DNA from 3 places in the Pseudomonas sp. JE3303 genome. Region 3 is predicted to be linked to each of the others. Evidence: predicted binding sites of a transcription regulator. Region 3 holds the regulator's gene; each other region holds the start of a gene.

Region 1 (7,767 bases), on a different contig from region 3:
GCGCAAGCCGTTATGGGTTGCGGCGAGAAGTTCGCTTACGTCGACATCCTGCAGAACCCCGAAATCCGCGCCAACCTGCCCAAGTACGCCAACTGGCCGACCTTCCCACAGCTGTGGGTAGGCGGCGAGCTGGTCGGCGGTAGCGACATCATGATCGAGATGCACGCCAACGGCGAATTGCAGACCCTGATCAAGGACGCTGTTGCCAAGGCTGCCGATCAGGCATAAGCCGCATGCAATAAAAAAGCCCCGCTGATGCGGGGCTTTTTTTATTGCGCAGTACAGCAGTGCTGGTTTACTCCCCCATCTGCGACTGCAGGTAGTTCTCCAGGCCGATCTTGTCGATCAGGCTGAGCTGGGTTTCAAGCCAGTCGATGTGCTCTTCCTCGGACTCGAGAATGTCTTCGAGCATGTCGCGGCTGCCGAAGTCGCCGACGGTCTCGCAGTGGGCAATGGCCGCCTTCAGGTCGATCAGCGCTTTCTGCTCGATCTTGAGGTCGCACTCGATCATCTCGCGGGTGTGCTCGCCGATCAGCAGCTTGCCCAGGTCCTGGACGTTGGGAATGCCTTCAAGGAAGAGAATACGCTTGATCAGTTTGTCAGCGTGCTTCATCTCGTCGATGGATTCCTTGTACTCGTGCTTGCCGAGCTTCTCCAGGCCCCAGTCCTCGTACATGCGCGCATGCAGGAAATACTGGTTGATGGCGACCAGCTCGTTTCCGAGGATCTTGTTGAGATGCTGGATGACGCTAATGTCGCCTTTCATGGTGGAGCCTGCCCTTCAAATGTGCCGATAAGCAGGATTTTGAGCTTGAGCAGTTCTGCTGTCAAACCTAAGTTATTGAATAATAAATGAAAATTAATCGGAATAAGAATGTTTTTGAACCGCGTCTTAGTCCTAACTGTTTGAATTACAGGCATAAAAAAACCGGACACTGAGTCCGGTTCTTGAAATTGGGCACTTTTACGCCGCGGTAAATTCCACGGGATAGGGCAGGGCAGCCTGGCTGGCCTGCAGTTCGGTGAGGGTTTCACGTACCACTTCCTTGGCAAGGCAGGCACATTTCCCACACTGGGTGCCAACCTGGGTGGCGGCTCGAACTTCCTTGTAGCTGCAGCATCCTTCATAGATCGCATCGCGGATCTGTCCGTCGGTTACACCAACACAAAGACACACATACATAAAGTCTGACCATCACTGGTTGCGGCTTGATGTTCTGGAGACTAATGGTAATGAGAATGCTTGTCAAAGCACAGGCGTGAGCTTTGTGCGCCGGCCGACCAGCGGTTGCATTCGGCCTGTCACCTCAAGCGGTGTATGATGGCCGGCCTTTGTGTGCGCCGAGCGGCATAGGTCGCTCGGGCCGCCTTTTCAACACCATCAGGAGATATCGAATGAGCGTGCTCGTTGGTAAACAAGCCCCGGACTTCACCGTCGCCGCCGTACTCGGCAATGGCGAAATCGTCGACAGCTTCAACCTGGCTTCGGCCATCAAGGGCAAATATGGCCTGGTGTTCTTCTATCCACTGGACTTCACCTTCGTCTGCCCGTCCGAGCTGATCGCCCTGGACAATCGCATCCCTGACTTCCAGGCGCGCAACGTCGAAGTGATCGGCGTTTCGATCGACTCGCACTTCACTCACAACGCCTGGCGCAACACCCCGGTCGAGAAGGGCGGCATCGGCCAGGTCAAGTACACCCTGGCAGCTGACATCTCCCACGAGATCTGCAAGGCCTACGACGTTGAGTCCGAAGGCGGCGTGGCCTTCCGTGGCGCATTCCTGATCGACGACAAGGGCGTAGTCCGCTCGCAGATCGTCAACGACCTGCCGCTGGGCCGCAACATGGACGAGCTGCTGCGTCTGGTCGATGCCCTGCAATTCCACGAAGAGCACGGCGAAGTCTGCCCGGCCAACTGGAAGAAAGGCGACAAGGGCATGACCGCATCGCCTGAAGGCGTTGCTGCTTACCTGAGCGAGAATGCTGGCAAGCTGTAATCGCCACGCATAAGAAAACCGGCCATTACGGCCGGTTTTTTTATGCGTGGCGATTACAGCACGACTCAGTCGTTGAAGTCGCGCCAGCCGCCCATCTCTTTCCAGCGGTTGACGATGCCGCAGAACAGCTCGGCGGTCTTCTCGGTGTCGTAGCGGGCCGAGTGAGCCTCACGGCCATCGAAGTCGATGTCGGCGCTCTGGCAGGCACGGGCCAGTACTGTCTGGCCGTAGGCGAGGCCAGCGAGGGTCGCGGTATCGAAACTGGAGAACGGGTGGAACGGGTTGCGCTTGAGGTCGTTGCGCACGACAGCCGCGTTCAGGAACCCCAGGTCGAAGCTGCTGTTGTGTCCGACCAGGATCGCCCGCTTGCAGCCATTGGCTTTCAGCGCCTTGCGCACACCTCGGAAGATGTCGGTCAGGGCTGATTCCTCGCTCACCGCCATGCGCAGCGGGTGGTCCAGCTTGATCCCGGTAAACTCCAGGGCGGCCTGCTCGATGTTGGCACCTTCGAACGGCTCGACGCGGAAGAAGTAGGTGTGTTCAGGGAACAGGAAGCCTTTTTCATCCATGCCGATGGTGACGGCGGCGATTTCCAGCAGTGCGTCGGTCGCGCTGTTGAAACCGCCGGTCTCGACATCCACCACTACCGGCAGGTAACCGCGAAAGCGTTCGGCCATCGGGTGACGCGGGCCGCCCGCTTGACCGTCCTGGTCGTCATCATAGCGATCTTCGCTCACACGTTTTCCTCCAGCAGGCGCCAGCGCAGTTTTTCACCGGCGCGCAGCGGAACGACTGTCTGCTCACCGAAGGGCAGGCTGTCGGGTGCGGTCCACTCTTCGCGGACCAGGGTAATGGTGTCGGTATTCACAGGCAGGCCATAGAAGGCGGGACCGTGCAGGCTGGCGAAGCCTTCAAGCTTGTCCAGCGCACCACGTTGCTCGAACGCCTCGGCGTACATCTCGATGGCAGCGTAGGCGGTATAGCAGCCGGCACAGCCGCAGGCGGCTTCCTTGGCGTGTCGGGCGTGGGGCGCCGAGTCGGTACCGAGGAAGAACTTGCTGCTGCCACTGGTAGCCGCATCCAGCAACGCCACCTGGTGAGTGTTGCGCTTGAGAATCGGCAGGCAGTAGAAGTGCGGGCGGATGCCGCCAACCAGCATGTGGTTGCGGTTGTACAGCAGGTGCTGGGCGGTGATGGTCGCGGCGACGTTGCTTGGGGCTTCGTGGACGAACTGCGCGGCATCAGCGGTGGTGATGTGCTCGAAGACCACCTTGAGAGTCGGGAAACGCTCGACGACTCGGCGCAGGTGCTCGTCGATGAACAGCTTCTCGCGATCGAATACGTCGACCTCGCCACGTGTCACTTCACCATGCACCAGCAGCAGCATGCCCACTTCGGCCATGGCTTCGAGCACCGGGAAGATCTTGTCGACGCTGGTGACACCGGAATCGGAGTTGGTCGTGGCGCCTGCCGGGTAGAGCTTGGCGGCGTGGATGAAGCCGGTGGCCTTGGCCGCGCGGATTTCCTCGGGCTGGGTACGGTCGGTGAGGTACAGCACCATCAGCGGCTCGAAGCGGCTGCCTGCCGGGCGTGCGGCAAGAATGCGCTCACGGTAGGCACCAGCCTCGGCGGCGTTGCGCACCGGCGGTACCAGGTTGGGCATGATGATGGCGCGGGCAAAGGTGCGCGCCACGTCACCGACGGTGTGTGGCAGGACAGCGCCATCGCGAAGATGGATGTGCCAGTCATCGGGACGCAGGAGGGTCAGGCGATCGGACATTGGGGTTTCCAGGCGGGTCGAACTCAAGGATCAATGCTACCGGAAAAGCCGGGGACGAGCACTGGCTATCAAGTTTTGCAGGTTCCGACCGATAGCTTGCAGGTATGCCGTGAAAATCTGTGGAGCCGACCGTGCGCCAGCGTTATCTAGCCCTGTTCAGTATGTTTGCCAGCCTGCCGGCCATGGCGCTGACGTTCCAGACTCGCATGGAGAACATCGAGTGGAAAGTCGAGGGCGATCAGTTCGAGTGTCGGCTGATCCAGCCTATCAGCGGTTTCGGCAGCGGCGAGTTCGTGCGCCGGGCCGGCGAACAGGCGACTTTTCAGCTGCGTTCCAGCGGCAGCGTGCTGGGTGGCGGCACCGCGACCCTCCTCGCCGCAGCGGCCCCCTGGCAGCCAGGGCGGGGCGACATCAATCTTGGCGCGGTTCGCCTGGCGCGCAGTGGAGTGCTGTTCACTACTTCACAAGGCCAGGCCAGCCGCTTGATCAACGGGCTGCTCGATGGCCGCAGCACGGTAGTGCGCAATCACACCGGCGAGGGCGGCCGGGTCATGGAAGTACGTGTCTTGCCGGTGAGCTTCAGCAAGGCGTTCGATGACTATCAGGCATGTGCCGGCAAGCTGCTGGCAATGAACTACGACCAGATCCGCCAGACTCTGGTCGGCTTTCCCGGAGGCGGCATCGAATTGGACGGCAGTGCCCGGGCCCGGCTCGACCTGATCCTCGACTACATGAAGGCTGATCCCACGGTCAACCGCATCGAACTCGACGGCCATTCCGACAACAGCGGCAACCGTCTGACCAACCGTGACGTGTCGCGCCGTCGTGCACTGGCTGTCCTCGAATACCTGAAGGCCCATGGTGTGCGGGAGGAGCAGATAATCGTGCGCTTCCATGGCGAGCGGTATCCGCTGGCCAGGAATACCACGCCCGCCAACCGGGCGCGGAACCGGCGGGTCAACATCCACCTGGAGAGGGAAGCCTTGGTTGCCCAGCCACTGCAGGCCGGGGCTGCGGGAGATGTGAAGCCGGCTGAGGCGCAGCCGCCCGCTGCTCCACCGCCTGCGCCCCAGGCAGCCGCGGTCACGAAGACGCCCTGAGCGCTGCCGTTCGTCGCGCTGTCGACAGTTCTTGTCGCTTTGTCGTCACAAGCTGTCGCCCCACTGTAAATTCTGCGGCAAGAGCGGTAGAATCGACGGCTTTCCGTACAACGCGTGGAGTGATGGCATGGCGGACGTAAAAAAGGTCGTACTGGCGTATTCCGGCGGCCTTGATACTTCGGTGATTCTCAAGTGGCTGCAGGATACCTACAACTGCGAAGTGGTGACTTTCACCGCTGACCTGGGTCAAGGCGAGGAGGTCGAGCCGGCCCGCGCCAAGGCACAGGCCATGGGCGTCAAGGAAATCTACATCGACGACCTGCGCGAAGAGTTCGTGCGTGACTACGTATTCCCGATGTTCCGCGCCAACACTGTCTACGAAGGCGAGTACCTGCTGGGTACTTCGATCGCCCGTCCGCTGATCGCCAAGCGCCTGATCGAGATCGCCAATGAAACTGGCGCCGACGCCATTTCCCACGGCGCTACCGGCAAGGGCAACGACCAGGTTCGTTTCGAACTGGGCGCCTACGCGCTCAAGCCGGGCGTCAAGGTCATTGCTCCATGGCGTGAGTGGGACCTGCTGTCCCGCGAAAAGCTGATGGACTACGCCGAGAAGCACGGCATCCCTATCGAGCGCCACGGCAAGAAGAAATCGCCGTACTCGATGGACGCCAACCTGCTGCACATCTCCTACGAGGGCGGTGTCCTTGAAGATACCTGGACCGAGCACGAGGAAGACATGTGGAAGTGGAGCGTCTCGCCAGAGAACGCCCCGGACAAGGCAACCTACATCGAGCTGACCTACCGCAATGGTGACATCGTTGCCATCGACGGCGTCGAGAAGACCCCAGCCACCGTACTGGCCGAGCTGAACCAGATCGGCGGTGCCAACGGCATCGGTCGCCTGGACATCGTCGAGAACCGTTACGTCGGCATGAAGTCCCGCGGCTGCTACGAGACCCCGGGCGGCACCATCATGCTCAAGGCCCACCGCGCCATCGAGTCGATCACCCTGGACCGCGAAGTCGCTCACCTCAAAGACGAGTTGATGCCCAAGTACGCCAGCCTGATCTACACCGGCTACTGGTGGAGCCCGGAGCGCGTGATGCTCCAGCAGATGATCGACGCCTCCCAGGTCAACGTGAATGGCGTGGTTCGCCTGAAGCTGTACAAAGGTAACGTCATGGTTGTCGGCCGCCAGTCGGATGACTCGCTGTTCGATGCCAACATCGCGACCTTCGAGGAAGACGGCGGCGCCTACAACCAGGCTGATGCCGCTGGCTTCATCAAGCTCAACGCCCTGCGCATGCGCATTGCCGCCAACAAAGGCCGCTCGCTGCTGTAAGGCTTGATCGCTGTACAAGAAACCCGGCCTGGCCGGGTTTTTTCATGGGCGCTGGAAAGCTTCCTTGCCCTCATGCAACGGGTTCGTGCGCCTCCATGGGGCGCACATTGACGGTGATGCACGTCTGCGTGTCCAGGTTGTAGATCACCCAGCTGAATGCCTTGGCGGGTTGCTGGTCCATGCTGCGCGAGAGCTGCTTCTCGATGACCGCCCGCGCGTCATCGCCCGACAGCGCGATGGTGATTACATCCTTGGCCTCTGCTGGCGGCGCCGCTCCGCCACGGGGTGCGGCCAGGCTGGGCAGCGCATGTGCACGTCCCGGGTCTGGTGGCGCGTCCTCGGCAACCGCTGCTGGCGGAGGCGTGGGCTCTGCTTTGGCTACCGGGATATACAGTGATTTGTAGTTGAAGTTGAGGGTCAGGAAAAACAGCACTGTCAGGAAAAAGGGGAAGCACACGAGAAACCATGTGTAGATAGTCTGGCTGCCCTCGCTCAGAAAAGGTAACGATGCCAGGGCCGAGGCTTCGATGATGCCGGCGAATATGGCGATTATGGTCAGCGGACTGGTAGGTTCTACACGGCTCATTTCTGGGTTGCCTTTCGGTGCGTGGATCACCTTTAGCACGGCTGTTCAACGTGCAGAACCGTGCGGCATTTCGCCATGCGGAATCAATTCCGGTTGGTGTGCAATTGGATGATGCTTGCCATCCCTAAATAAAGAAATTTCCTGCACTACGAACGGATGAATTGAGGGGGAGCCGACTGACGGGTAGTGCTAGTTTTGCTGCGTGGTCGATTCATGCTAGTTGATCGACAACCGTTACAGAATGATGCGCTTTGTAGGAAGTTTCCGTTAATCGCGTAGGTTCTCTCCTTGCATGTAAGTGTGAGGGTGGTCGTGGTCCTCGACTGTGTCCTGTTAGGCTATCGTGCGACTTCAAAACTAGAAAAATACCGAAACTTTGGATATCCCATGAATAAAGTGTTGATCGTGGATGATCACCCGGTTATTCGTCTGGCCGTACGCATGCTGATGGAGCGGCATGGCTATGAGGTCGTGGCGGAAACGGACAATGGTGTGGATGCACTGCAACTGGCGCGGGAAGGCCGTCCGGATATCGTCATACTCGACATCGGCATACCCAAGCTCGATGGCATGGAAGTTGTTTCACGGCTGGTAGCCGCCCACCCCGAGACCAAGGTGCTGGTGCTGACGTCCCAGTCCGCCGGCCATTTTTCGATGCGCTGCATGCAGGCGGGAGCAGCGGGCTACGTCTGCAAGCAACAGGACCTGACAGAACTGCTCAGCGCGATCAAGGCTGTGTTGTCGGGATACAGCTACTTTCCCAACCAGGCACTGCACAAAGTGCGAACCAACCTCAACGGCGGCAGCGAGGCCGAAATGGTCGGGCGTCTGTCAGGGAGGGAAATGATGGTGCTGCAGCAGCTTGCAAAGGGCAAATCCAACAAAGAGATAGCTGAAGGCATGTACCTCAGCAACAAGACGGTGAGCACTTACAAGACGCGCCTGTTGCTAAAGCTCA
Region 2 (7,767 bases), on a different contig from region 3:
CACCGCGGGAGCAGTGTCTCAGGTTGTATAGGCAACCCCTCGAACGATGGTTTAGAGTGCTTTCCTGCGTCGTTCACAGGACAGTGTCATGACAGATAAAAGCCAGCAATTCGCCAGCGACAACTATTCCGGTATCTGCCCCGAAGCCTGGGCGGCCATGGAGAAGGCCAACCACGGCCACGACCGCGCCTACGGCGACGACCAATGGACGGCGCGGGCCTCGGAATACTTCCGCGAGCTGTTCGAAACCGACTGCGAGGTGTTTTTTGCCTTCAATGGCACGGCGGCCAACTCCCTGGCCCTCGCTTCCCTCTGCCAGAGCTATCACAGCGTGATCTGCTCGGAAACCGCCCACGTCGAGACCGACGAATGCGGTGCGCCGGAGTTCTTCTCCAACGGTTCCAAGCTGCTCACCGCGCGCAGCGTCGACGGCAAGTTGACCCCAGAATCCATCCGTGAGGTCGCCCTCAAGCGCCAGGACATCCACTTCCCCAAGCCGCGCGTGGTCACGCTCACCCAGGCCACAGAGGTCGGCAGCGCCTATCGGCCGGACGAACTCAAGGCCATCAGCGCCACGTGCAAGGAGCTGGGCCTGAACCTGCACATGGACGGTGCCCGCTTCAGCAACGCCTGCGCGTTCCTGGGCTGCACGCCGGCCGAGCTGACATGGAAGTCCGGCGTCGATGTGCTGTGCTTTGGCGGGACCAAGAACGGCATGGCGGTGGGCGAGGCGATCCTGTTCTTCAATCGCGCCCTGGCCGAAGACTTCGACTATCGCTGCAAGCAGGCCGGGCAGCTGGCCTCGAAGATGCGCTTTCTGTCGGCACCGTGGGTGGGGCTGCTTGAAGACGGCGCCTGGCTGCGCCACGCGGCGCATGCCAATCACTGCGCGCAATTGCTGGCGGGGCTGGTCGAGGATGTACCGGGCGTTGAACTGATGTTCCCGGTGGAGGCCAACGGGGTGTTCCTGCAGATGCCAGAGGCGGCGATCGAAGCACTGCGAGGCAAGGGCTGGAGGTTCTATACCTTCATCGGCAGCGGTGGGGCGCGGTTCATGTGTTCGTGGGATACCGAGGAAGAGCGCGTGCGGGCGCTGGCGGGGGATATCCGCGCGGTGCTGTCAGCCTGAGACCGCGGTGTGGGCTTTTTTGTAGGAGCGGCCTTGTGCCGGGACGCCGGACCGCGCGAAATGAGGGCAAAGCCCTCACCGAAGCGCATCAGTACCAGGTTTTGCAATGCTGGCAGGGAACACCGCATTCAGCCGGCCCTTGTAGCGCCTATGCGATCTTAGGGCCGCTTCGCGACACAAGGCCGCTCCTACGCAGACCTTAGGCGCCGAACAGTCAGGCGTCGCCGATCTTGCGGGCAATCACATCGACCGTGGCGCTGACCTGCTCTTGATACCGGTCAAGCGTCTCCTGATGCTCGCGCTGCAGATCGATCTGCTTCGAACACAGGTTGAGCGCCGCCAGCACCAGCAGCTTGTCGCCGATCAAGGTCGGGTACAGGCGCTTGGTGTCAGCCAGCGAGGCGTTGAGCATCTGCACGGCCTTGGACAGTGTCTGCTCCTGGCCTTCGGGCGCCTTGATCGAATAGTCGCTGCCCAGGATCGACACGACATTGATCGGCTGCGCTTGCAGTTTCATGCGCTGACGGCGCCAGCGCTGGCGCGCTCGACCAGGGCCTGGATGCGCGCGGCGGTAGCGCCGTTCTTCTCTTCCAGCTCCATCAGGTTCAGCTGCAGGCTGTCGTTCTCTTCCTTGGACTGGGCCAGCTCCTGGGCCAGGCGCTCGTTCTGCTCGCCCAGCTGAGTGTTCTTCTGTACCAGGTCGGTAACCAGTTGCTCGAGTTGATTCAGGGATGATTCCAGCATGAGACGTTCTCGGTTGGTGCAAAGGCGGACACGATAAAGAAAACCTTGCGCCCTCGCCAGGGATATCGGGAGTAGAGGCCTTGGCCTGGTGCAGATTGACCGGCGGATAACGATCTTGTTCCTGCTTCGCCCCACCATTGGTCAGGAATCCCAACCGGCGGCTCATATTTGCAACGCCGGATACTCAAGACTCGCCGGTCACGACCGATAGGCATGGCATGTCCCATTCTGTCGCATGGATCGCGCGCCCCCTTGTCCTTGCCTGGTTACCTCAAATGTCCCTTCGCAACATGAATATCGCCCCCCGTGCGCTCCTGGGGTTTGCCTTGATCGGCGCGCTGATGCTCGGCCTGGGCGTGTTCGCCCTCAACCAGATGAGCAAGATCCGCCAGGCGGGCGTTGCCATCGAGACCATCAGTGTCCCGAGCATCAAGAACCTGGGCGAGCTGACTGCCCTGAACCTGCGCATGCGCACCCTCTCCTACCGCCTGCTGCTCAACCGCGAGCCAGAGACCCAGCGGGACACTCTGCGCCTGCTTGAACAGCGCAACGCAGAGATCGACAAGACTCTCGCGGCCTACCAGCTCCTGGTCGAAGGGGCGGACGAGCGCGCAGGCTATGAGCTGTACCGCCAGTTGCTCGGCCAGTACCGGCAGATCGAATCGCGCATGCTCGTGCTGAGCCAGGCCGACCAGCTCGACGCATTGCGCACCCTGCTCAACACAGACCTGCTGGCCAACTCCGAGCAGATCAACAAGGTGATGGACGACCTGGTGCGGATCAACACCGAGCAGACCCGCCGTACCAACGCTACCGCAGCTGGCCAGTACTCCGGCGCCGTGACACTGGTCATCGCCCTGCTGGTGGCCGCCAGCCTGCTGACTTTCCTCTGCGCCTGGCTGCTGACCCGCAGCATCGTCAACCCGATCAATGAAGCACTGGACGCTGCCGAGCGCATCGCCGATGGCGACCTGACCAAGGCCGTGCATGCCGAAGGAACCGACGAGGCCGCGCGCCTGCTGCGTGCCATGGCAAAGATGCAGGACAAGCTGCGTGACACCCTGCAGCTGATTGCAGGTTCCGCCACCCAGCTGGCCTCGGCAGCCGAGGAGCTCAACTGCGTTACCGAGGAAAGCGCCCGCGGCCTGCAGCAGCAGAACAACGAAATCGTGCAGGCGGCCACGGCCGTCACCGAAATGACCAGCGCTGTCGAAGAAGTGGCGCGCAATGCCGTGAGCACCTCGCAAGCGTCGAGCGAAGCCACCCGTTCGGCTGGCGATGGCCGCGACCTGGTGCTCGAGACCGTTGGCGCCATCGAACGCATGAGCGGCGACGTACAGGCCACGGCGCAGTTGATCGGCAACCTGGCGACCGAATCGCGGGATATCGGCAAGGTCCTGGACGTGATCCGCGGCCTGGCCGACCAGACCAACCTGTTGGCGCTCAACGCCGCCATCGAGGCGGCACGGGCCGGTGAAGCGGGCCGCGGCTTTGCCGTGGTGGCCGACGAGGTTCGCGCCCTGGCCCACCGCACCCAGCAGTCGACCAGCGAAATCGAACGAATGATCGGCAGTATCCAGGGCGGTACCGGGCAGGCGGTCGACTCGATGCGCAACAGCACCGAGCGCGCGGAGTCGACCCTGAACATCGCCCGCGGCGCCGGCCTTGCGCTGGACAGCATTGCCAGCGCGGTGGCGCAGATCAACGAGCGCAACCTGGTGATCGCCAGCGCCGCCGAAGAGCAGGCTCAGGTGGCGCGGGAAGTGGACCGCAACCTCGTGAATATCAACGACCTGTCGGTACAGTCGGCAACCGGTGCGCACCAGACCAGCGCGGCGAGTGCCGAGCTGTCGCGGTTGGCGGTGGATCTGAATGGGCTGGTGGCGCGCTTCCGCGTCTGACCCGAAGATCCGCGGTGCCCCATTCGCTGGCAAGCCGGCTCCCACAGGTACTGCGCTGATGGTGAGATCTGCGCTGTACCTGTGGGGAGCTGGCTTGCCAGCGAATGGGGCACTTGCGAATCTGGATCAGTAATCGATCCGCACATCACCCTTCGGCACGCTGCAGCACGACAGGATGTACCCCTCGGCCTCATCTTCCTCGGTGATGCCGCCGTTGTGATCCATCTCCACCTCTCCGCCCAGCTTGAGCACCTTGCAGGTGCCGCAGATACCCATGCCGCAGGCCTTGGGGATCATCAGGCCGACCTTGGCCGCCGCGGCATGCACGGTCTCGCCCGGAGCCACGCGGATGCTCTTGTCGCTGCCGATGAACTCCACCAGGTTGAGCTCGGCGGCGTCGACTTCCGGCGCATCGGCCGCCTGCTCGGCGTGCTCGACGGCATCGGCCTTGGCTTCGGGCGGCGTGGCGCCAAATGACTCCTCGTGGTACCGGCTCATGTCGAAACCCGCGCCTTCGAGCAGCCGCTTGACCGCGGTCATGTACGGCGTCGGGCCGCAGCAGAACACCTCACGTTCCATGAAGTCCGGCGCGATCAGCTCCAGCAGCTTGTGGTTCAGGTAACCGCGGTACCCCGCCCACGGCTCGCCCAGGCCATGCTTCTCGCAGATGATATGCAGGCTGAAATTGGGGATCCGCGAGGCCATCTGCTCCAGCTCGCGATGGTAGATGATGTCCTTGGGCGAGCGTGCGCTGTGCACGAAGGTCATGTCGACATTGGCGTTGGTGTCGTAGAACCAGCGCGCCATGGACATCACCGGCGTGATGCCGACACCACCGCTGAGGTAGAGCATCTTTGCCGCGGGAAAATCGATGGCATTGAACAGCCCCACCGGCCCGTGCACCGCCAGCTCCTGGCCTTCGTGCAGCGTGTCGTGCAGCCAGTTCGAAACGCGCCCGCCCGGCACGCGCTTGATGGTTACCGAAAAGCTGTAGGGCACCGACGGCGCGCTCGAAATGGTGTACGAGCGCATCACTTGCTGGCCTTCGATCTCAAGCTCAAGGGTCACGAACTGGCCGGGCTTGAAGAAGAACAGAATCGGCTGGTCGGCCATGAAACAGAAGGTGCGGACGTCCCAGGTCTCCTGGATGACCTTGACGCACCGCACGATGTGGCGGCCGTTGGCCCAGGTCTGGGTCGTGACCGGATTGAGGAAGGGGTTGGACATGCTCGTCTCCACGGCCGACTGCGGCTTGATGGGAGAGATAATGCTCAAGGTGCGGGCGGCGTACATTCCCATCCGCGACATCGGCGTGCTTATCGCGACCAGCCTTGAGCTACAGGGGCTGGCGCGTCGGGAACGGATTCGGCCATGTCGTCCATGGATAAGGTTCGCGGCCCCGGCGAACGCACACTCCACGCCATAACAACACGCTGATTTTCAGCCCTGCGTCGCACAAGAACGATTAGCCACTTTCGCCGGCCTTTACTGGCCATGAGGACCACACGATGGACGTCACCGCAACCCTGAGCCTGGGCGATCCACTGGAAGCAGCACGCGGCGCCACCGCCGAAATGCTGCAGACGCGCGAGCGCACTTTCTCGCTGCCGCAACCTTTCTACAACGACGAGCGTCTGTTCCAGATCGACATGCAGGAGATCTTCCAGAAGGAATGGCTGATCGCCGGCATGACCTGCGAAATCCCGGCCAAGGGCAACTTCCTGACTCTGCAGGTCGGCACCAACCCGATCATCGTGATTCGTGGCGCCGAAGGCCAGGTACATGCCTTCCACAACGTCTGCCGTCACCGTGGCTCGCGCTTGTGCACCAGCGAAAAGGGCAAGGTGGCCAAGCTGGTCTGCCACTACCATCAATGGACCTACGAGCTCGACGGCCGCCTGCTGTTCGCCGGCACCGAGATGGGGGCCGACTTCGACATGAAGCAGTACGGCCTCAAGCCTGTGAACGTGAAGACCGCCGGCGGCTACATCTTCATCAGCCTGGCCGAGAACCCACCGGCGATCGACGAGTTCCTGGCGACCCTGTCGCACTACATGGAACCGTACGACATGGAGAACACCAAGGTGGCGGTGCAGACCACCTTGATGGAGAAGGCCAACTGGAAGCTGGTGCTGGAAAACAACCGCGAGTGCTACCACTGCAACGCTTCGCACCCCGAGTTGCTCAAGACGCTGCTGGAATGGGACGACGTCACCGACCCCCGCGCCGACCAGGCTTTCAAGGACCACGTCGCCGCCTCGGCAGCTGCCTGGGATGCCGAGAAGATCCCCTACGCCCACGCAAGCTTCGGCCTGCGCAACCGCATCGTGCGCATGCCGCTGCTCAAGGGCACCGTGTCGATGACCATGGATGGCAAGCAGGCCGTGCAGAAGCTCATGGGCCGCATCAAGAACCCGGACCTGGGCTCGATGCGCATCCTGCACCTGCCGCACTCCTGGAACCACTGCATGGGCGACCACATCATCGTCTTCACCGTATGGCCTATCAGCGCCCAGGAGACCTTGGTCAGCACCAAGTGGATCGTGCACAAGGACGCCGTCGAAGGCGTCGACTACGACCCCGAGCGCATGCGCAAGGTGTGGGACGCGACCAACGACCAGGACCGCCGCCTGGCCGAAGAGAACCAGCGCGGCATCAACTCCACCGCCTACCAGCCGGGGCCGTATTCGACGACCTACGAGTTTGGCGTGGTGAACTTCATTGACTGGTACAGCCAGCGAATGCTCAACAATCTGGGGGCCGAGCCTGCGGCGTATCTGAAGGAAGTGAAGGCGCAGTAATTCCATGAATGGCCATGCCACAGCGATTGCGCTGTGGCATGTGGGAATGCTCATACCGGCGTTTGTCTCCAGGATGACACTGGGGCCGGGGACTGACGGTCTCCCGGGAAAACACCGCTCGTCAACTCGACCGGGTAGCGCCTGATCACGGGCGCTGTCGCAATCGTGTACAGCTCGTACCCAGACAACGCCGTGGCTACTACTGAAAAAGCGGTATCAACCCACATCAATGCGTTCGAATCCGCTGCTGACAGCCGCCCTATGCCAGTACCGATACTCACGGTGGCGCTGAAACCGCCAAAGGCTGTCAACGCCGTATCCCGCGTGGTCCATCTGGATACCGGGTTCTCGGCCGTCGCAAACGTCAGATGACCACCGCGGCTTCCCGCGAGCCCCACATCCAGATCGAAATCGATCCTGGTCACGTACCCTCGGTAAGCTTTCACGGCGCTGATGGCCAGGTTGACGAACCCCCCGATAATGCTTCTTATCGGTCCAAGCCAGCTTGGAAATCGACCGGACGGGTCATGGAAATTGACGGGGTCGTTCTGGCAATACGCATAGGCATTCAACCCACCCTTCCCGAACGGGCTCAGCCGGTCCGCTGTGTGAAACCTCATCAGCACAGGGTTGAACACCCTATGGCCATTGCCCAAGTGGTAGCAACCGGTAGCGGGATCACGCATCTGGCCAGCAAAGGCGGTCATGGGCCCCGCAGTGCTGGCGTGTGCTCCATAGGCGCCATAGGCACGGGAAGGGAAATCCACACCACTCAGCGTGGAGCGCTGCGCGTCGGTCTGAATGAGAAAAGTACGGGTCATGGCAAGGCGACTCTGATTTCATGAGGCGCCAGACGCTATCAATCGAAGAGCGAGCAAATAACTCGCAAAAATATCAGTGCCAGACCCAGGTCATGCTGATCATTTTTTGATCAAAAACGGCTGAGCCCAGCACAGACGTGGGCTAGAGCAGAGCACGAACATCTTATCCACAGGCCAGACCACAGTAATTGTGGAAAGCTTTCTACTGTGCACAGATCTCAGCGCAACACACCCTCCTCCATCAGCAACTTCAGGATTGCCTGCGCCCCTTCCTGCGGCGTGAGGTCCTTGAGCACCTTGCCGCCACCGCCACTGGCCTTGGCTGTCGCGGCTTTCATGCGGTCGGCACCACTCTTGGCCTTGATTACCTT
Region 3 (7,767 bases):
TGCCCACACCGCGGCCCGACACGTCCGAGATCTCGGTCTTGGTCGAGAAACCCGGGGCGAAGATCAGGTTGTAGCAGTCCGACTCGCTCAGTCGCTCGGCGGCGTCCTTGTCCATCAGGCCCTTTTCCACGGCCTTGGCACGCAGCACGTTGGGGTCCATGCCCTTGCCGTCATCGGAGATCGACAGCAGGATATGGTCACCCTCCTGCTCGGCCGACAGCACCACCTTGCCGCCACGCGCCTTGCCTTCGGCCTCGCGCTCTTCAGGGGATTCGATGCCATGGTCCACGGCGTTGCGCACCAGGTGGACCAGCGGGTCGGCCAGGGCCTCGACGAGGTTCTTGTCCAGGTCGGTCTCTTCGCCGACCAGCTCCAGGTTGATCTCTTTCCTGAGCTGGCGGGCCAAGTCCCGGACCAGCCGCGGGAAGCGCCCGAAGACCTTCTTGATCGGCTGCATGCGCGTCTTCATGACCGCGGTCTGCAGGTCGGCGGTGACGACGTCCAGGTTCGACACGGCCTTGGACATGGCCTCGTCGCCGCTGTTCAGGCCCAGGCGCACCAGGCGGTTACGCACCAGCACCAGTTCGCCGACCATGTTCATGATTTCGTCCAGGCGCGCGGTATCGACGCGCACCGTGGTTTCCGCTTCGCTGACCGCAGGCTTTTCGGCGCCAGGCGCACCGGCACGGGCCGGTATCCCAGGCTTGGCGACAGGGGCTGGCCTGGCTGGCGCGGCGGCCTGTGGCTTGGCGGCAGGAGCAGGCGCGGCGTTCGCCACGGCGCTGTCGGAAAACTTGCCCTTGCCATGCAGCTCATCGAGCAAGGCTTCGAATTCGTGCTCGCTGATGTGCTCGGCGGGCGCTTGGTTGCCGGTGGCCGGAGCGGCAGGCGCGGTGCTGGCTGCGGGCAGCGCATCGGCGGCAAAGGTGCCCTTGCCGTGCAACTGGTCGAGCAGTGCCTCGAACTCGTCATCGGTGATCTCGTCCCCGACAGGCGCCGCGGCGGGCGTCTTCTCGACGACAGGGCTGACGACATCGGGCACGAACTGGCCCTTGCCGTGCAGCTGGTCGAGCAGCGACTCGAACTCGGCATCGGTGATCTCGTCACCCGCGGTGGCGCCAGGCACCTCGCCTTGCAGCTGCTCGGCAGCCTGGGCCTGAGCCTTGATTGCATCGAGCGAGTCGAGCAATTGCTCGAACTCGGTGTCGGTGATGTCATCGCTGGCGGCGGGCGCCTCGATGACCGGCGCCGCTACCACAGGTGCGGCTGCGCCGGGCTCGGCAAGGCGCGCCAAGGCATCCAGCAGCTCAGGCGTGGCCGGTGTGACGGGGCTGCGTTCGCGAACCTGGCCAAACATGCTGTTGACCGTGTCCAGAGCTTCCAGGACCACGTCCATCAGTTCCGCGTCCACGCGCCGCTCGCCCTTGCGCAGGATGTCGAACACGTTCTCGGCGATATGGCAGCACTCCACCAGCTCATTGAGCTGGAGGAAGCCGGCGCCCCCTTTTACAGTGTGAAAACCGCGAAAGATCGCATTGAGCAGGTCGGCATCATCGGGCCGGCTTTCCAGCTCGACCAATTGCTCGGACAGTTGCTCAAGGATCTCGCCGGCTTCTACCAGGAAATCCTGAAGGATTTCTTCATCGGCGCCGAAACTCATCAAAGGTGCTCCCTAAAAACCAAGGCTGGACAGCAGATCGTCGACATCGTCCTGACCGGACACAACGTCTTCACGCTTATCGGCATGAATCTGCGGACCTTCACCCCGAGTCGGATGTATTTCTTGATCTTTTTCAGCACGCAGCTGCTCATGGTCATGTTCGATACCGGCAAACCGGTCGACCTGACTGGCCATCAGCACGAGCTTGAGCAGGTTGCTTTCCACATCGGTGACCAGTTGCGTCACCCGTTTGATCACCTGGCCGGTCAGGTCTTGGTAGTCCTGGGCCAGCAGAATGTCGTTGAGATGCCCGGCGACCTTGCGGTTGCCCTCCTCGCTGCGCGTCAGGAAACTGTCGACGCGCTTGGCCAGCTCACGAAACTCCGGCGCCGCGACCTCGCGGCGCATGAAGCGCTGCCAGTCGACGCTCAGTGACTGGGCCTCGGACGCCAGCGAGTTCAACACCGGCGTGCTGTCCTCCACCAGGTCCATGGTCCGGTTGGCCGCGCCCTCGGTGAGCCTGACCACGTAGGACAGGCGCTCGGTGGCATCGGTGATCTGCGACATTTCCTCGGCCTGCGGCATGCGCGGGTCGATCTGGAAACTGACGATCGCACTGTGCAGCTCGCGGGTGAGCTTGCCGACTTCCTGGTACAGGCCACGGTCGCGGGTCTGGTTGAGCTGATGAATCAGCTGCACCGCCTCGCCGAAGCGCCCCCGTTCAAGGCTCTCGACCAGTTCCTGGGCGTGTTTCTTCAGGGTCGATTCAAACTCCCCCAAAGACGATTGTGTTGACTCCATGACGCCCCCTGACGTGACTCAGCCGTTGACGCGTTCGAAGATCTTTTCGATCTTTTCTTTGAGTACTTGCGCGGTGAAAGGCTTGACCACGTAGCCGTTGACGCCGGCCTGCGCCGCTTCGATGATCTGGTCGCGCTTGGCTTCGGCCGTGACCATCAGTACCGGCAGGTGCTTGAGGCGCTCATCGGCGCGCACCTTGCGCAGCAGGTCGATACCGGACATGCCGGGCATGTTCCAGTCAGTCACGAGAAAGTCGAAATGACTGCTCTCAAGCATCGGCAGCGCGGTGGTGCCGTCGTCGGCTTCCTGGGTATTGGTGAAGCCCAGGTCACGCAACAGGTTCTTGATGATCCGCCGCATCGTCGAGAAGTCGTCAACGATGAGGATTTTCATGTCTTTGTTCAATTAGACCTCCAAGCAGTCTTAAACGCGCTCAGCGCTGAGCGCGTGCTCAATCAATTCGGCACCACAAAAAAACACTGTGAACAGTCGGTTCAACGCGCCCGCCATTCCCCGAGGCGGCTGCGCAGACGCGCTGCGCACTGGCTGTGCAACTGGCTGACACGCGACTCGCTGACCCCAAGCACCTCACCGATTTCCTTGAGGTTCAGCTCTTCGTCGTAGTACAGCGCCAGCACCAGGCGCTCACGCTCTGGCAGGTTGGCGATGGCATCGGCCAGGGCCGCCTGGAAGCGCTCGTCTTCCAGGTCACGCGAGGGCTCGACCTGGGCGCTGGCGCCGTCCTCGTGCAGGCCTTCGTGCTCGCCGTCCTGCAAAAGGTCGTCAAAGCTGAACAGGCGGCTGCCCAACGTATCGTTGAGAATCGCGTAGTAATCATCGAGACCCAACTGGAGTTCGGCCGCAACTTCGTGATCTTTAGCGTCACGGCCGGTTTTTGATTCAACGGCGCGGATCGCGTCGCTGACCATGCGCGTGTTGCGGTGCACCGAACGCGGTGCCCAGTCGCCCTTGCGCACCTCGTCGAGCATGGCCCCTCGAATGCGGATACCGGCATAGGTCTCGAAACTGGCGCCCTTGCTGGCGTCGTATTTGTTGGCCACTTCCAGGAGGCCGATCATGCCGGCCTGGATCAGATCCTCGACCTGCACACTCGCAGGCAAGCGTGCCAGCAGGTGATAGGCGATCCGCTTGACCAGAGGCGCGTAGCGTTCGACCAGCTCGTACTGGGCGTCGCGCGAAGCTTTGGGATACATCTTGAAACCGCTCGCGTTCATAACACCGGTCCTGCGCTGGTGGGTTGCACCAGGCGCTCGACGAAAAATTCCAGATGACCGCGCGGGTTGGCGGGCAATGGCCAGCTGTCGACCTTCTGCGCGATGGCCTTGAACGCCAGTGCGCATTTGGACCGAGGGAAGGCCTCGTACACGGCCCGCTGCTTCTGTACCGCCTTGCGCACGCACTCGTCGTATGGCACGGCGCCGACGTATTGCAGTGCTACGTCGAGGAAGCGGTCGGTGACCTTGGTCAGCTTGGCGAACAGGTTGCGTCCCTCCTGAGGGCTTTGAGCCATGTTGGCGAGCACTCTGAAACGATTCATCCCATAGTCACGGTTCAGCAACTTGATCAGCGCATAGGCGTCGGTGATGGAGGTCGGCTCGTCGCAGACCACCAGCAGCACTTCCTGGGCGGCGCGCACGAAACTGACCACCGAGTCGCCGATACCGGCCGCGGTGTCGATCACCAGCACATCGAGGTTGTCGCCAATCTCGCTGAAGGCCTGGATAAGGCCTGCGTGCTGCGCCGGCGCCAGATGCACCATGCTCTGGGTGCCCGAGGCGGCGGGCACGATGCGCACGCCACCCGGCCCCACCAGGAGCACGTCGCGCAGCTCGCAGCGACCCTCGATCACATCGGCCAGCGTGCGCTTGGGCGTAAGGCCCAGCAACACGTCGACGTTGGCCAGCCCCAGGTCTGCGTCCAGCAGCATGACCCGACGGCCAAGCTCAGCCAGCGCCAGCGAGAGGTTCACTGACACGTTTGTCTTGCCGACGCCACCTTTACCACCGGTTACGGCAATCACCTGTACGGGATGCATGCTACCCATGTTGTCTTATTACCTTGTCTCGCTTGAACCCGGGCCACATGAGGGATTGCGCTGTGAATGCCAGGCACTTGCCGGGCAACCCCTTGATGTAGGTTGTTTGCAATATTATGACCCTCAACCTGCTCGCCTGCCTGGGTTGTGGTAGAGATCAGCGAACATGTCGGCCATGGCCTCCTCGCTGGGCTCCTCCTGCATCTGCACACTGACCGCGCGGCTCACCAGCTGGTGACGGCGTGGCAGGTGAAGATCGTCAGGAATCCGTGGTCCGTCGGTCAGGTAGGCCACGGGAAGTTCATGACTGATGACCAGGCTCAGCACTTCGCCGAGGCTGCCTGTTTCATCGAGTTTGGTCAGGATGCAACCGGCCAGGCCACAGCGCTTGTAGCTGTGGTAGGCGGCGGTCAGCACCTGCTTCTGGCTGGTGGTTGCCAGTACCAGGTAATTGCGCGACGCAATGCCACGACCCGCCAGGGTTTCGAGTTGCATGCGCAGGGCCGGGTCGCTGGCCTGCAGGCCAGCGGTATCGATCAGCACCACGCGCTTGCGCAGCAGCGGCTCCAGCGTCTGGGCCAGGGATTGCCCCGGGTCGACGTGGGTCACCGACACACCGAGAATCCGGCCGAGGGTCTTGAGTTGCTCCTGGGCACCAATGCGGTAGCTGTCCATGCTCACCAGCGCCAGGTTCTGCGCGCCGTACTTGAGCACATAGCGAGCGGCCAGCTTGGCCAGGGTAGTGGTCTTGCCCATGCCGGCCGGACCGACCAGGGCAATCACCCCGCCCTCCTCGATCGGCTCGACTTCAGGTACATCGATCTTGCGCGCCAGGTGGGCCAGCAGCATGCGCCACATCTGGCGCGGCTCGCTGATACCGGCAGTCTGGTCAAGCAACTCGCGGGCAATCGGGCCGGACAGCCCGATGCGCTGCAGGCGGCGCCAGACATTGGCCTGCTGCGGCTGGTTGCCCTGCAGCTGGCCCCAGGCCAGCGAACCGAGCTGCACTTCGAGCAGCTCGCGCAGGCCCGACAGCTCCGAACGCATGGCATCGAACAGGCGCGGGTCGACCGGCGCTGGCGCGACAGGCGCGGCCGGAGCGTCCACGTGCGGTTCGATGAGCGGCTCGGAAGCCGTCAGCGACTGGCCGGCGAACAGCTGGCGGTTGCCCTCTTCGTTCTCGCTGCGCCCGGACAGTTCGGCCTGGGCGGTGGCGATGCGCGACTGGGTCTTGCGCAGCTCGTCTTCAAGCTCGGCATTGGGGACCCGTGGGGCCAGCGCGGACGGCGTGTAGTCCAGCGCCGCCGTCAGTTCGACACCGCCGGCAATGCGTCGGTTGCCGATGATGGCGGCATCGGAGCCAAGCTCATCGCGGACCAACTTCATGGCCTGGCGCATATCGGCGGCGAAGAAACGCTTAACTTGCATGGTGCACTACCTCAGCCGTTGGGGCCCACAGTGGCGACGATGGTCACTTGCTTGTTGTCAGGTATTTCCTGATACGCCAAAACATGCAAGTTCGGTACAGCCAGGCGGCCAAATCGCGACAGCATCGCCCTGATCGGTCCTGCGACCAGGAGGATCGCCGGCTGCCCTTGCATCTCCTGACGCTGGGAAGCCTCGATCAGCGAACGCTGAAGCTTTTCGGCCATGCTCGGCTCAAGAAGAACACCATCTTCCTGACCCTGCCCAGCCCTCTGCAGACTATTTAGCAAGATCTGTTCCAACCTTGGTTCCAAGGTGATCACAGGGAGCTCCGACTCAATGCCGACAATGCTTTGCACGATGGCGCGGCTCAATCCGACACGTACCATGGCGACCAGCGCGGCGGTATCTTGACTCCGGCCTGCGTTGTTTGCGATGGCCTCGGCAATGCTTCTGATGTCACGTACTGGCACTTGTTCGGACAACAGGGCCTGCAGGACCTTCAGCAGCCCCGACAGGGAAATGACGCCCGGCACGAGCTCCTCGGCAAGTTTCGGCGAAGCTTTGGCGAGAACTTGCAGCAGTTGCTGGACTTCTTCGTGGCCAATGAGCTCGTGGCAGTGCTTGTACAGGATCTGGTTCAAGTGAGTGGCGACAACCGTGCTCGCATCGACCACCGTGTATCCCAGCGACTGGGCCTGGCTGCGCTGGCCGACATCGATCCACACCGCCTCCAGGCCAAAGGCCGGATCGCGCGCGGCGATACCATTGAGCGTGCCGAACACCTGACCCGGGTTGATGGCCAGCTCGCGGTCCGGGTAGATCTCGGCTTCGGCCAGGATCACCCCCATCAGCGTCAGGCGGTAGGCGCTCGGCGCCAGGTCGAGGTTGTCGCGGATATGCACCGTGGGCATCAGGAAGCCCAGGTCCTGGGAGAGCTTCTTGCGCACCCCCTTGATCCGCGCCAGCAGTTGCCCACCCTGGTTGCGGTCGACCAGCGGGATCAGCCGGTAGCCGACCTCCAGGCCGATCATGTCGATGGGGGTCACGTCGTCCCAGCCCAGCTCCTTGGTGTCTATCGCCCGTTGCGGCGAAGGCAGCAGGTCTTGCTGGCGCTGCACTTCCTGCTGGGCCTTGACCTTGTCCTGCTCCTGCTTTTTCCAGACCAGGTAGGCGGCTCCGCCAGCCAACAGACCGAGACCCAGGAAGGCCACGTGCGGCATGCCCGGCACCAGGCCCATCACGATCATCAGGCCAGCGGACACTGCCAGCGCCTTGGGCGAGTGGAACATCTGCCGGTTGATCTGCTTGCCCATGTCCTCCGAGCTGGAAGCTCGGGTAACCATGATCGCCGCCGCGGTGGACAGCAGCAGCGATGGCAATTGCGCCACCAAACCGTCACCGATGGTCAGCAGCGCGTAGACCTTGCCCGCTTCACCGAACGGCATGCCGTGCTGCAGGATGCCGATCAGCATGCCGCCGATCAGGTTGATGAACAGGATCAGCAAGCCGGCGATGGCGTCACCGCGCACAAACTTGCTGGCACCGTCCATGGAGCCGTAGAACTCGGCCTCCCCCGCTACCTCGGCACGGCGTGCCTTGGCCTGGGCCTGGTCGATCAGGCCGGCATTGAGGTCCGCGTCGATCGCCATCTGCTTGCCGGGCATGGCATCGAGGGTGAAGCGTGCGCTCACCTCCGAAATACGCCCGGCGCCCTTGGTCACCACCACGAAGTTGATGATCATGAGGATGGCGAACACCACCGCACCCACCACGTAGTTGCCGCCGATCACCACCTCGCCAAAGGCCTGGATCACCTTGCCCG

Evidence for each region. Region 3 encodes FliA, which starts transcription of late flagellar genes. Its sites were predicted from a motif close to CTAAAGTTTNNNNNNNNNNNGCCGNTAA; they were not measured.
Region 1: the regulator FliA is predicted to act here: its motif matches at 3,846-3,873, upstream of AC0ZZU_RS20640 (flagellar protein MotY).
Region 2: the regulator FliA is predicted to act here: its motif matches at 2,057-2,084, upstream of AC0ZZU_RS07790 (methyl-accepting chemotaxis protein).

Annotation. Positions count from the first base shown of each region.
Region 1 is NZ_JBWGIF010000015.1:44,625-52,391, reverse strand. It holds gene grxD (Grx4 family monothiol glutaredoxin) at 1-228, shown strand, start outside; gene bfr (bacterioferritin) at 296-766, opposite strand; gene AC0ZZU_RS20660 (bacterioferritin-associated ferredoxin) at 965-1,183, opposite strand; gene AC0ZZU_RS20655 (peroxiredoxin) at 1,396-1,998, shown strand; gene rnt (ribonuclease T) at 2,064-2,735, opposite strand; gene pyrC (dihydroorotase) at 2,732-3,778, opposite strand; gene AC0ZZU_RS20640 (flagellar protein MotY) at 3,910-4,878, shown strand; gene AC0ZZU_RS20635 (argininosuccinate synthase) at 5,006-6,223, shown strand; gene AC0ZZU_RS20630 (hypothetical protein) at 6,294-6,809, opposite strand; gene AC0ZZU_RS20625 (response regulator) at 7,197-7,767, shown strand, end outside.
Region 2 is NZ_JBWGIF010000004.1:162,764-170,530, reverse strand. It holds gene AC0ZZU_RS07805 (threonine aldolase family protein) at 89-1,129, shown strand; gene AC0ZZU_RS07800 (cell division protein ZapA) at 1,344-1,646, opposite strand; gene AC0ZZU_RS07795 (hypothetical protein) at 1,643-1,873, opposite strand; gene AC0ZZU_RS07790 (methyl-accepting chemotaxis protein) at 2,092-3,774, shown strand; gene gbcB (glycine-betaine demethylase subunit GbcB) at 3,901-5,001, opposite strand; gene gbcA (glycine-betaine demethylase subunit GbcA) at 5,283-6,575, shown strand; gene AC0ZZU_RS07775 (RHS repeat-associated core domain-containing protein) at 6,626-7,396, opposite strand; gene etfB (electron transfer flavoprotein subunit beta) at 7,615-7,767, opposite strand, start outside.
Region 3 is NZ_JBWGIF010000014.1:77,268-85,034, reverse strand. It holds gene AC0ZZU_RS19840 (chemotaxis protein CheA) at 1-1,660, opposite strand, end outside; gene AC0ZZU_RS19835 (protein phosphatase CheZ) at 1,673-2,461, opposite strand; gene AC0ZZU_RS19830 (chemotaxis response regulator CheY) at 2,480-2,854, opposite strand; gene fliA (RNA polymerase sigma factor FliA) at 2,956-3,696, opposite strand; gene fleN (flagellar synthesis regulator FleN) at 3,693-4,526, opposite strand; gene flhF (flagellar biosynthesis protein FlhF) at 4,641-5,945, opposite strand; gene flhA (flagellar biosynthesis protein FlhA) at 5,957-7,767, opposite strand, start outside.